2 linked regions of the Alkalilimnicola ehrlichii MLHE-1 genome follow. The protein of the gene in region 2 interacts with the protein of the main gene of each other region in a pairwise test. Links are inferred from orthologs where the notes say so. Each region holds a gene or a part of one and is shown on either strand. Other genes may lie near its edges.

Region 1 (4,370 bases), 150 kb from region 2 along the record:
ATGACCTCCAGGCCGCGGATCATGCTGCGCAGCCGCTCCATACTGGCGCTGGCAATACGGGTCACCTCCTCGCGCACCAGTTCGGTGGGCACCTGACGGTCCAGACATCCGCGCATGGCCACGGCCAGCACCGGGCCGGCCGGGTTGCGGGTATTGCTCACGGTGTCCAGGGCGGCCTGGTCCCTGCCTTCGCGCCAGTGCTGCAGGGCCTCCTCGACAAAGCCCATGCGGGTGAGGCGCACGGCACGGAACTGCCAGACCTTGAGCAGCACAATGGCCAGGGTCAGCACCGAGAGCGCGGCGATGATCTTGAGCACTGGGCCGCCGGCGTCCAGGAAGGCGGCCAGCGCGGCGAGGGTTCCATTGGCGGTTTCAGTCATAGCGGCTATCCGATCGTTTCACGATTGTCCGCCAAAATATTGCGGATGCGAATCATTTTCAACAGGAAATCTTCCCGAATCACCCAATCCTTGCTCCGGATCAATACTCCAGGCGCACCCGCGCCGGGCCCGCCAGTCGCTCGAGACGGCGCAACAGGTCGTCACTGGGGTGCACCCGCCAGTCGTCACCCAGGCGCAGGCGCCCGCTGGCCCGCTCGCCACGGTAGTCCAGATGCACGTCACACCGCCCCTGGCGATAGGGCTTCAGGGTTTCCTCCAGGGCGTCGGCGAAGCCGTTGTCCGCAATGGCCGCCGAGAGCTCAATGACCACCTGGCGCAGCCGCTCGGCGCGGGCGTCGTTGATGTCCTGCAACTGCTCCACGGTGATCCGCCAGCCGCCGGCGAAGTCGTCGTAATCGAGACTGCCCTGGACCACCAGCACCCGGTCCACCGCGATCAGCCCGCGCAGCCGCTCGTAGGCCTCAGGAAAGAGCATGGCCTCCATGCGCGCGGTGCGGTCATCCAGCACCAGGCTGGCCATGCGCCCGCCGCTGGCGGTGTTGCGGGTACGCAGGGACACCACCAACCCCACCACCCGGACGCTGGGGCCGTTGCGCCGCCGGCCCCGGCCGTTCTCCGGCTTCTCGCCCGGCTCTCCGGCCGCTGCCAGCACCTGGGCGATGCGCCGTTCGGCCAGATGGGACAGTTCGGCCTCGTAGGGGTCGATGGGATGGCCGGTCAGGAACAGCCCCAGGGTCTCCTTCTCGGCGGCCAGCCGGTCGTGCTCATCCCACTCCGCCTGCTCCGGGGTGGAAAAATGCGGCTCCTCCGCTTCCGCCACGGCCGCGCCGTCGCCGGGCAGGCCAAACAGGTCCTCCTGACCGGCGGCGGCGTTACGGGTCTTCTGTTCGGCCGCCGCCAGGGCCTCCGGTAGCCAGGCCATCCCGGTGGCGCGGTTGGGGATCAGGCTGTCGAGGCTGCCGGAGCGGCAGAGGGCCTCCAGCACCCGGCGGTTCACCTTGCGCAGGTCCACCCGGTTGCACAGGTCCTGCAGGTCCTTGAACGGGCCGTGGGCGTCGCGCTCCTCAATGATGGCGTCCAGGGCCGACTGCCCCACCCCTTTCACCGCACCGAGGCCGTAGATGATGGTCTGTTCGTCCTCGGCGCGGAACCGGTACCCGGAGCGGTTCACGTCCGGCGGGCGCACGGTGAGCCCCATCTCCCGGCACTCTTCGATGAAGATCACCACCTTGTCGGTGTTATCCATGTCCGAGGAGAGCACCGAGGCCATGAAGGGCGCCGGGTAGTGGTGCTTGAGCCAGGCGGTCTGGTAGGAGAGCAGTGCGTAGGCCGCGGAGTGGGATTTGTTGAAGCCGTAACCGGCGAACTTCTCCATCAGGTCAAAGATGGCGCCGGCGTGCGCCTCGCTCAGGCCGTGCTCCTGCGCGCCCTTGAGGAAGATCTCCCGCTGCTTGGCCATCTCGGCCGCCTTCTTCTTGCCCATCGCCCGGCGCAGCAGATCGGCCGCCCCCAGGCTGTAACCGGCCAGGGCCTGGGCGATCTGCATCACCTGCTCCTGGTAGAGGATGACGCCGTAAGTGGGCTTGAGGATCGGCTCCAGGTCGTCGTGGTGCAGTTCCGGGGTCGGGTAGGCCACCTGCGCCCGGCCGTGCTTGCGGTCGATAAAGTCGTCCACCATGCCCGACTGCAGCGGGCCGGGGCGGAACAGCGCCACCAGGGCGATGATGTCCTCAAAGCTGTCGGGCTGCAGGCGTTTGATCAGCTCCTTCATGCCGCGGGATTCCAACTGGAACACCGCGGTGGTCTGGCAGCGCTTGAGCAGGTCGAAGGTGGCGCGGTCGTCCAACGGGATCCGGGCGATATCCAGCGGGGTCTCTCCCCGCTGTTCGCGCAGGGCATTCACCGCCTTCACCGTCCAGTCGATGATGGTGAGCGTGCGCAGGCCCAGGAAGTCGAACTTGACCAGGCCCACCTCCTCCACATCGTCCTTGTCGTACTGGGTGGCCAACCCCTCACCGCCCGGTTCGCAGTAGAGCGGCGAGAAGTCGGTCAGCGCCGTGGGGGCGATGACCACCCCGCCGGCGTGCTTACCGACATTACGGGCCAGGCCCTCCAGCTTGAGGGCCATGCTCAGCAGCGGGCCGGCCTCCTCGTCCTTTTCATAGAGCGCCTTGAGCTCCGGCTCCAGCTCGAAGGCCTTGGTCAGCTGCATGCCCGGTTCGAAGGGCACCAGTTTGGCGATGCGGTCGACGTAGCCGTAGCCATGGCCCAGCACCCGGCCCACATCGCGCACCACGGCGCGGGCGGCCATGGTGCCGTGGGTGGCGATCTGCGACACCTTCTCGCGGCCGTAGCGCCGGGCCACGTACTCGATGACCTCGTCACGCTGCTCCATGCAGAAGTCCACGTCGAAGTCGGGCATGGAGACGCGTTCGGGATTGAGAAAGCGCTCAAACAGCAGATCGTAGCGCAGCGGATCGAGATCGGTGATCGCCAGGGCGTAGGCCACCAGCGACCCCGCCCCGGAGCCGCGCCCCGGGCCCACCGGGATATCGTGTTCCTTGGCCCAGCGGATGAAATCGGCCACGATCAGGAAGTAGCCGGGGAAGCCCATCTGATTGATGATCCCCAGCTCCCAGTCCAGCCGCTGCCGGTAGGTCTCGCGCACGCCCTCCTCGGTCTCACCCTCCGCCAGGCCGCGCTCCTCCAGCCGCTGCTCGAGCCCGCGCAGGGCCTCCTGGTGCAGGAACTCCTCAATGGTCAATCCCTCGGGGATGGGGAAATCGGGCAGGACGTTCTCGCCCAAGGTCAGATCCAGGCTGCAGCGCCGGGCGATCTCGACGGTATTCTCCAGCGCCTCGGGCAGATCGGAAAACAGCGCCCCCATCTCCGCCGGGCTGCGCAGGTACTGCTGGTTGGTGTAACGGCGCGGGCGCTTTGGGTCGTCGAGGGTGTAGCCGTCGTGGATACAGACCCGCACCTCATGGGCGTCGTAATCGTCGGCAGCGAGGAAGCGCACGGCGTTGGTCGCCACCACCGGCAAGGCCAGCTCGGTGGCCAGCGCCACGGCGGCGTGCAGGTGGTCCTCATCGCCGGGACGGCCGGTGCGCTGCAGCTCCAGGAAATAGGCGTCGGGGAAGTGCCCGGCATACCAGCGGGCCAGGCTTTCGGCGCGGCGTGTGTTGCCGGCCAGCAGGGCCTTGCCCACATCACCGTCCTTGCCACCGGAGAGCACGATGAGGCCCTCGTGGTCGGCCTCCAGCCAGGCACGTTGGACCACGGGGGTGTCGTCCACGGTGCGGCCCTGCTGGTAGCTCAGCGAGAGCAGCCTGGACAGAGCGGCATAGCCGTCCAGATCGCGGCACAGGAGGGTGAGCGCGGAGTGGTCCCGTTCCGCCTCCTCGTCCTCAACCCGGATCTCGGCACCGACAATGGGCTTGACCCCCGCTGCCAGCGCCGCCTTGTAGAACTTGACCATGCCGAACAGGTTGCCCTGATCGGTGATGGCCACCGCCGGCATACCCTGCCCGGCCACCGCGTCCACCAGCTCGGGGATACGCAGGATACCGTCGGAGAGGGAGAACTCCGAGTGGACATTCAGGTGTACGAAACCGCTCTGGGCGCTCATTGTCTTCCTGTTCTATCCGGAGGAGCCGGGGGGCAGGCGGTATCTCGAAGCAGGGCTCACCGTCCCTGGTCGGCCCCACCGAAAAACCTTGCAAGCTACAGACCAACCCCATTCGGCACTATCATCAGGCCCTTGGCGGGGCGAGGCAGGCCCGCTGCGCGGCAGATGCCGCAACCCTGTGGCAAACCACTCAGCCCAGCAGGCATCGGCGCACCGGCGCGAAACTACGCCGGTGCGCCGGGCAGGCCCCCAGGGTCCGCAGGGCCTGCAGGTGCTCGGTGGTCGGGTAGCCCATGTGGCGCTCGAACCCGTAGCCGGGGTACTGCTCGGCCAGGGCCCGC
Region 2 (3,307 bases):
CGCACGGCCTTCTCCGCCCAGTCGGCGTTGCGGCCGCGCAATTCCGCCAGCCCGCGAATGTAGGAGACCGCGTCTTCCAACACCTTGCGCTCGGTGGCCGAACCGGGGTCGCGCCGGGGCCGCTCTTCAGGTGCCTCGTCATTGCCGTTGGCCGCCTCGTCGTTGTCGTCCGCGGCCTCCTCCTGTTCCGGCTGGCCGCCCGGCGGGAAGCCGCCCCCGCCCCCAATCTGCACCGGCGTGGCCGCACCCAAATTGGTGGCCGGCGCCATCGCCGCCACGTGCGAGGCGTAGAGGATGTAGGTGCCGGCACTAGCGGCCCGGGCCCCGTCCGGCCCGACCCAGGTGGCCACCGGAACCGGAGAGGCGAGGATGTCCTTGATGATGTCGCGCATGGCGCTGTCCAGGCCGCCCGGCGTGTCCATACGCAGGATGACCACCACGGCGTCGCGCTCCTCAGCGGTTTTCAGACCGCCGGCAATGAAATGGCTGGTGGCCGGGCCGATGGGGCCCTCCACATCCAGCACCAGGGCCAGCCGGTCCGCGTCCGCGCCCAGGGGCAGTGCGGTGGCCAGATAAAGCAACAGGACTGCGAGGACGTTCTTCAACACAGGGATCCCACCTCGATTACTCCCGCGCGTGGCGTTCCCCACCCGTGGTCCGGGTAGGGCGCGTTCTTAACCCTCAGACAGCGGCGCGGCCACCGCCGTTCGCTCAACGCCAGCGGGCCAGCACCGTCGGCAACCGGCTCAGGTCCGCCAATTCCACATGAGGCAGCCGCTCCAGGTCCTCCGGCCAGGGTTCGCCCCGGCGGTTGAGCCAAACGGCCCCCATCCCAAAGCGCACCGCGCCCAGCACGTCGCTGTGCACCTCATCACCCACATGGACCATCTCACCGGGGGCGATGCCGGCCCGATGACAGGCCGCCTCGAAGATGATCCGGCTCGGCTTGGCCGCGCCGACCTCCACCGCTGAGACACTGAAGTCAAAGTACTCGCCCAAGGCCAGGCGGTTGACGTCGGCATTACCGTTGGTCAGCGCTCCGATCCGGTAGTGACGGCGCAATGCCGTCAGGGTGGGGGCCACGTCGTCATATGGCACCACTTCGTGGCGCCCCTCCATGAAGACATGGAAGGCCGCCTCCACCATATCCTCACCATAGCCGCAGGTCAGCGCGATGCGTCGCAGCGACGCACGGCGCATGGCGCTGACATTGATCCGCAACTCCGGGTGCTCCTCCGCCATACGCAACCGCAGCCGGCGCATGGCCTCCTCGTCGAAATGCTCGCTGACCCGCGGATAGCGCGCCGCCAGAAAGCGCTGCATGCGCTGCTCGGCACGCTGAATGACGTGTTCCAAGTCCCAGAGGGTGAAGTCGAGATCGAAGGTGACCGCCCGGATCGCGCCCGACTCAGGCATCACCCGCCACCTCCGGCCGGCGCCAGCGGCAACCCCCCCCGGAGGCCTTGTCGATACGGTCCAACAGCGCCTCATGGGCCCGGCGCTCGGCCTCCCCGGCCCGCACCACTGCAAGGCGGGGCCGATCCGACGGCAGCCGGCGTATCCCACCGCCCTCCCCTTCGTGGGCCTGAGCCTCCTCCTCGTCCAGGGTGAACAGGGCCTTCTGGCCGCCGGTCATCGCCAGATAAACGTCGGCCAGGATGCGGGCATCGAGCAACGCGCCGTGCAGTTCACGCTGGGTATTGTCCACGTCGTAGCGCTTGCACAGGGCATCCAGCGAGTTGCGCTGGCCGGGGTGACGTTGCCGGGCCAACAGCAGGGTGTCGAGCACCGAGGCAAAGTCCTCCACCCGGCCCCAGCCACGGCCCAGACGGCTGAGTTCGTAGTCCAGGAAGCCGACGTCGAAGGCGGCGTTGTGGATCACCAACTCGCTGCCCCGGATGTACTCGACAAAGCGCTCCGCCACCTCGTGAAAGCGCGGCTTGTCGGCCAGAAAGTCGTTGGTGATGCCGTGCACCTCCACCGCCTCCTGGGGCACCTCGCGATCGGGGTTCAGGTACTGGTGGAAGTTATTGCCGGTGGGCCGGCGGTCCACCAGTTCCACGCAGCCGATCTCGATCACCCGATCGCCCTGACTCCACTCCAGACCGGTGGTCTCAGTATCCAGCACGATCTGCCTCATGTCGCGCCCGCCTCCTGCATCTCGTCGATACCCCGATTGGCCAGGGCATCCGCCTGTTCATTCTCGGCATGGCCGCTGTGCCCGCGTACCCAGTGCCAGTGCACCTCGTGGCGTTGGTTGAGGGCATCGAGCCGACGCCAGAGGTCCTCGTTGAGCACCGGCTTGCGGGCCGCCGTGCGCCAGCCCCGGCGCTTCCAGCCGGCCATCCACTCCGTGATCCCTTTGCGGACATATTGCGAGTCGGTGGTCAGGTGCACGACACAGGGCCGGTCCAGCGCCTCCAGCGCCTGGATGGCCGCGGTCAGCTCCATGCGGTTGTTGGTGGTGTGGGGCTCGCCGCCGTGCAGCGTGCGCTCGTGCCCGCGATAGCGCAGCACCACCCCCCAGCCGCCCGGCCCGGGGTTTCCGCGACAGGCGCCGTCGGTCCAGGCGTACACTTCAGATTTGTCGGTGGTGGACATGGATCCTCGTTCTTGGTGTCGGCTGGACCAGCCGCCCCGGCACCTCCACCGGCGGCGTCTGCCAGACTTGCTTCATATCGATCGGGGCAGGCCGGCGCTTGCGCGCCTGCAGGAGATGAACACCCGCCAGCCAGGGGGCCAGCCGCCGCTCCCAACCGTTGCGCGCCCGGACCCGGGTGCCCGCCCGGGGCCAGGGGGCCTTGAGGCCGTGATAGGCCTGGTGCCGGCATTCGAGACCGTGGCGGGCCAGCAGCAAGGTCAGGAGCCCCGGGCCAAGCCCGCGCCGGCGCATTACCGGGCGGGCGCGCAGGTGGCGCAGCCCCCAGGTGCTCCAGGCGTTGAACCCCAGCACCCACAACTCCCCCTCCGGCGCCAGCACCTCGACGGCCTCGCGGATCAGCGAGGCGGGATCCGCGCTGCAATCCAGCGCATGGGCAAGCAGGAGCAGGTCCACACTCTCCTTGCGCAGCGGGAGCTGCTCCAGGTCGGTGCACGCATCGGCACCAGCGGTCGGCTCCCAGTCAAGCGCCCAGCAGTCGCTCGCGGGCAGTGCCATGAACAGGCCGTCCCCAAGCCAGCTGCCCCCCACCCGCACCACTCGCGCCCGCGGGCCATGGGGGGCGCTGCGCTGTATACGCTCATCGAGGACCGACCGCTCGATCCCGGCCAACTCCCGGCCTGCCGGGGTCTGAAACCATTGCACCAG

What was found.
Region 1: the proteins of dnaQ (region 2) and dnaE interact in binary tests that used the Escherichia coli proteins (3 or more experiments, as listed by UniProt). The link is inferred for Alkalilimnicola ehrlichii MLHE-1 from one-to-one orthologs.

The regions. Positions count from the first base shown.
Region 1 is NC_008340.1:2,105,808-2,110,177, forward strand. What follows is about bases 281-4,343. They hold dnaE (DNA polymerase III subunit alpha), read right to left. Parts: upstream 4,030-4,343; coding sequence 481-4,029; downstream 281-480. Other genes in these bases: MLG_RS09395 (MotA/TolQ/ExbB proton channel family protein), read right to left, coding at 281-380; rnhB (ribonuclease HII), read right to left, coding at 4,220-4,343. Also shown: more of MLG_RS09395, read right to left, coding at 1-280; more of rnhB, read right to left, coding at 4,344-4,370. UniProt on the Escherichia coli protein: DNA polymerase III is a complex, multichain enzyme responsible for most of the replicative synthesis in bacteria. This DNA polymerase also exhibits 3' to 5' exonuclease activity. The alpha chain is the DNA polymerase catalytic subunit.
Region 2 is NC_008340.1:2,259,605-2,262,911, forward strand. Bases 275-3,274 are described here. They hold dnaQ (DNA polymerase III subunit epsilon), read right to left. Parts: upstream 2,141-3,274; coding sequence 1,409-2,140; downstream 275-1,408. Other genes in these bases: MLG_RS10110 (NfeD family protein), read right to left, coding at 275-608; MLG_RS10115 (HAD family hydrolase), read right to left, coding at 712-1,416; rnhA (ribonuclease HI), read right to left, coding at 2,137-2,601; MLG_RS14885 (methyltransferase domain-containing protein), read right to left, coding at 2,579-3,274. Also shown: more of MLG_RS10110, read right to left, coding at 1-274; more of MLG_RS14885, read right to left, coding at 3,275-3,307. UniProt on the Escherichia coli protein: DNA polymerase III is a complex, multichain enzyme responsible for most of the replicative synthesis in bacteria. The epsilon subunit contain the editing function and is a proofreading 3'-5' exonuclease.